DNA from 2 places in the Lederbergia sp. B243.17 genome. Region 2 is predicted to be linked to the other one. Evidence: a T-box and tRNA genes for the amino acid it is inferred to sense, from the RefSeq annotation. Region 2 holds a T-box; the other holds one or more tRNA genes.
What was found. The T-box of region 2 lies ahead of AC0TWI_RS20670 (valine--tRNA ligase). A T-box ahead of a tRNA ligase gene usually reads a tRNA of that ligase, here a tRNA-Val.

Region 1: it encodes a tRNA-Val, which carries the amino acid that the T-box ahead of AC0TWI_RS20670 (valine--tRNA ligase) is inferred to sense. The anticodon was not compared.

Annotation. Positions count from the first base shown of each region.
Region 1 is NZ_JBWBKF010000034.1:151,703-154,106, reverse strand. Features, by position in the region: gene AC0TWI_RS05800 (DUF6176 family protein) at 53-397, shown strand; tRNA gene AC0TWI_RS05795 (tRNA-Val) at 1,020-1,092, opposite strand; gene ald (alanine dehydrogenase) at 1,216-2,325, opposite strand.
Region 2 is NZ_JBWBKF010000097.1:101,663-104,066, reverse strand. Features, by position in the region: gene ysxE (spore coat protein YsxE) at 1-936, shown strand, start outside; gene AC0TWI_RS20675 (hypothetical protein) at 951-1,142, opposite strand; T-box leader at 1,277-1,513, shown strand; gene AC0TWI_RS20670 (valine--tRNA ligase) at 1,567-2,404, shown strand, end outside.

The DNA.
Region 1 (2,404 bases), on a different contig from region 2:
TGAAAAACATGGTATGTTAAAGATTGAAAATTAATAAAATGAGGGATCAGGAATGAATGTAGAATTAAGAAGATTTAGAGTCAAAGAAGGCAAGTCAGAACAAGTAGATGATTGGTTAAGATTCTTGAATGAAAACATGAAAGATGTCCTTGTCACCCTTGAAGATGAAAAAATGTTCGTTGAAACTATTTTCAGAGAACATATAAACGGAGATGAATTCCTTTACTGGTATTCCGTTCATGGTGAAGGCGGTCAAGAAGTGGAGGAATCTACTCATTGGATAGATAAAAAACACTTAGAGTATTGGGAAGAATGTATTGACAAAACTTTTAGACCTGTTGAATTACAAACAGAAGTTGTTATGATTCCTGAAAAAGTAAGAAAAAGTATGAAATAACTTCAGGCCTCTAATTGGAGGTCTTTTTATAATGCCCATAAAAAAAGAACTGACTCTCATGAGCCAGCTTCATGGTTGTACTGATCGTTCCATCTGTGTTGCTATCTCATCATTTATCTGTTTTCCAGACATGCCGTGGAAACATTTATTAGGTACAACTCACTGTGAGGTCAATATTTTTAGTATTCTTTCTAATAAGTTTGTAAAAAGTTCCTATCAGTAAACTTGTGAACGGTGTGGTAAGGGGAAGTAATACAAAAACATAGATTGCACATCAGATTATTGTTCCCTCTATGTTTATTGTTTCCATACCACACTAACGATAGTTTCGCCAAATATAGCACGATAGTTCCGCTGTAAGGTTACAAGAAACGCACATATAAGACTTATAAGCCAAAGTTTTTTGTTGGATAATTCTTATCTATTGTGGAAATATCCACTTAACACTGTAAACGTAAGCCTTATAGCTGTTCAAGCTCTTCTCTGTTAAACCTTCAAATCTCTTCTCAGCTAAAAACGCTTTCTGCATCATTTCAATCTAAGCCACAAAAAACCTCCCTAATGTTCACTGCATTACAGTGTTCATTAAGGAGGTTTTTGGGTTTCACTGAAACCCTTGTGATGATTCTGACTGGGCTCGAACCAGCGACCTCTACCCTGTCAAGGTAGCGCTCTCCCAGCTGAGCTACAGAATCAAGTTTATGTATCTGCTGGACAATTAATAATATACAACATGTCCAATGAAGTGTCAACAGAAAAACTAAAAAAAATTTAAAAGACATTGAATGACTCCCGTAAGAATCATTCAATGTCTTCTCTTAATTGGTCGCCAATGAACCGTATGGGAGGTTATGGGCTTCTGCAACCGGCTTATACATGATTTCCCCTTTTTGGATATTCAGCCCCTTAGCCAAAGCTTCATTCCGTTTGAACGCCTCAGTCACCCCATGGTTAGCGATTTGAAGAACATAAGGCACCGTCACATTGGTCAGTGCGATCGTCGAAGTCCTTGGCACAGCGCCCGGCATGTTGCCGACAGCATAATGGACAACACCGTGCTTAACATAGGTGGGGTTGGCATGGGTTGTCACATGTGTGGCCGTTTCGAAGATGCCTCCTTGGTCAATCGCTACATCTACGATGACAGAGCCTTCCTCCATCAGACAGATCATTTCCTCAGTTACGAGTTTTGGTGCTTTTGCACCTGGAATGAGCACCGCCCCGATGACAAGATCCGATTCTGATACGGTCTTGCCGATGTTGTAAGGATTAGACATAAGGGTCGTAACCGAATTTCCGAATAGGTCATCTAGTTCCCTTAGCCTTTGAGCGCTGACATCCAGGATGGTTACACGGGCTCCGAGACCAGCCGCAATTTTTGCAGCATTGGTTCCCACTGCCCCTCCACCAATGACGGTCACCCTCCCGCGTTCAACTCCAGGCACGCCTCCGAGCAAGACCCCTTTGCCGCCTTTTGTCTTTTCTAAAAACGCGGCACCAATTTGCGCAGCCATTCTACCGGCAATTTCGCTCATTGGTGTCAGAAGCGGCAAGGAGCCGTCCGGGAGCTGAACGGTTTCATAAGCGACCGCCGTCACATTCGCCTCCAGCAATGCCTCCGTCAGTTTTTGATCGGCAGCCAAATGCAAGTAGGCGAACAAGATTTGCCCGTCATAAAAATACTTATATTCTTCAGGTACAGGCTCCTTCACCTTTAGAACCATTTCACATGCCCAAGCGTCTGCTGGGCTTTCTACAATGATGCCGCCAGCTTCGACAAACTCCTCATCGAAAAAACCCGAATTGAGCCCGGCGCCCTTCTCGATGAACACGTGATGCCCATGCTTGGTTAACTGAAGTGCCCCTGAAGGAGTAATTGCTACGCGGCTCTCATTGTTTTTTACTTCTTTTGGAACTCCGATCTTCATTTGTCCCCACCCTTTCGGATCAGCATATACACTGTTTTAATGGCCCCAATGCGAGGAAAGGGGCCATCACCTTAACACG
Region 2 (2,404 bases):
ACGAATAAAGGCCATTTTGCCTTGAAGAGGATGAGGGCAGCAAGTGGATTGGACTTTCTCGGCCGTATCCAGGAGCTTTTTCAGCGGGGATACAACCGGATTGTCCCGATTTATCCGGCGTTGGACGGGAGATATGCAATACTGGATGGCAGCTCATTGTACTATCTGATGCCCTGGCTTTCCGAAGGTGAGAAGGAAGGAAGAGCTTCAAGGCAGGCTGAGCTGTTGCGGGAACTGGCAAGAATGCATGCTTTGTCGGTCCGCGAAGTGGAGGTAAGCCAAGAGGAAAGGGAAGAACATTACGAGAGAACATCCGCACGTTGGGAGAAGGAAGAGGAACTGCTGGAAACATTCGTCGTGCAATGCGAGCAAAAGGTGTATCTTTCTCCGTTTGAGCTGCAATTTTGCCTTTCCTACCATGAAATTACGCTTGCCCAGGAGTATGCCCGGAACAAGTTTAAACAATGGCATGAGACGGCAAAAGACGGAAAAACCGCCAGGAGCGTATTGATCCATGGTAAAGTTTCAGCGGACCATTTCCTATACAATGAGGATGGAAACGGTTATTTCTCTAATTTCGAGAGAGCGGCGCATGCGTCCCCGCAACATGATCTGCTTCTCTATCTGTCCCGAAAGCTGCATGATTATCCGCACAGGCATGATGATGCGGTCGATTCGCTGCTCCTTTACTTTCGTCATTTCCCTTTCAAAGAGGATGAAAAAAACTTGTTCCTCAGTTATCTCGCCTATCCCGTCCATATGTTTCGTGAAGTGGAAAGGTCGATGGGCGGAACTGCTGGACGGGATGAACGAAAAGCAGTCAGATCTCTGCAGCGGGCGTACTGGGCGATGAAAAACACCGAATATGTCGTGACAAGGCTGGATGAGCATTTCCGGGCTGAAAAAGCGGCAACTGAAAATCCCCCTTCCGGATGACGGAACGGGGATTTTCATATCCATTCATAATGGAAGCCAAGGGCAATGGCAATGAACAGGACAAGCAGCAGGATGTCGATCGTTGTCGGAAAAAGGATGGTGCGGATGCCTTGAAAGATAGCAAACGGAATGATGAGCTGGCGGCAGATCGCTTTTGCATTCCGGGCAGTTTGTTGAAAACGGTATTTATTCCATTTGTTTTTCACGTACAGCCACCTCCGGAACTTGATCTGTTTTAGCGTATGCAGGCATCGCGCTACGGGTGCCTGCCCGTTTTTTCGCAAAGATATTGACTTTTGCCTTCGTTTTTCGATAATATGGGAAGGAACAGAATGATTGTCAAACTGCAGAGACCGGGAAGAGTACACAGGCCCCCTGCTTTCCAGAAAGGGAAATCAAAGCTGAGAGATTTCCCAGGCAGACCGTGTGGAAGGTCATCCCGATAGCAGCTTCCGTGAACTATGAGTAGCGGGAGCCGGCGAAGAGCCGTTATTAGATCAAGTGCCGGGAAGCTGGGTGTATTCAGCTTTTCCGTGAAAAAAGGTGGTACCGCGAATTCGCTCCCTTCGTCCTTTTGACGATGGGGGTTTTTTGCATTTATTCAACAATACTTGCCGGAGGGTGATCAATATGGAGCAAAATGAAATTTCCATGCCGACGAAATATGAGCCGCAGCGGATTGAAAAAGGACGATATGACTGGTGGCTGAAAGGAAAGTTTTTTGAAGCGGAAAACAATCCCGAAAAGGAACCGTATACGATAGTCATTCCCCCGCCGAACGTAACGGGACGCCTGCATCTCGGTCATTCATGGGATACGACGCTTCAGGATATTTTAACTAGAATGAAGAGGATGCAGGGCTATGATGTCCTCTGGCTCCCAGGAATGGACCATGCCGGCATCGCAACCCAGGCGAAGGTTGAGGAAAAGCTGCGGAATGAAGGGATTTCCCGCTATGACCTGGGCAGGGAGAAATTTGTCGAAGAGACGTGGAAATGGAAAGAGGAGTACGCGGATTTCATTCGCAGCCAATGGGCGAAACTCGGCCTCGGCCTCGACTATTCCCGTGAACGTTTCACGCTTGATGAAGGATTATCGAAAGCGGTCAGGGAAGTGTTCGTCAAGCTGTATGAAAAAGACCTGATCTACCGAGGTGAATACATCATCAACTGGGACCCGCAGACAAAGACGGCGCTATCTGACATTGAGGTTATTTACAAAGACGTGCAAGGGGCATTCTATCATATGCATTACCCGCTGGCAGACGGTTCGGGTGCGATTGAAGTAGCAACAACCCGTCCGGAAACGATGCTCGGAGATACCGGTGTCGCGGTCCATCCGGAAGATGAGCGCTATAAGCATCTGATCGGCAAGACGGTCATCCTCCCGATCGTCGGCAGGGAAATTCCGATTGTCGCAGACGATTATGTTGATATGGAATTCGGCTCTGGTGCGGTGAAAATCACGC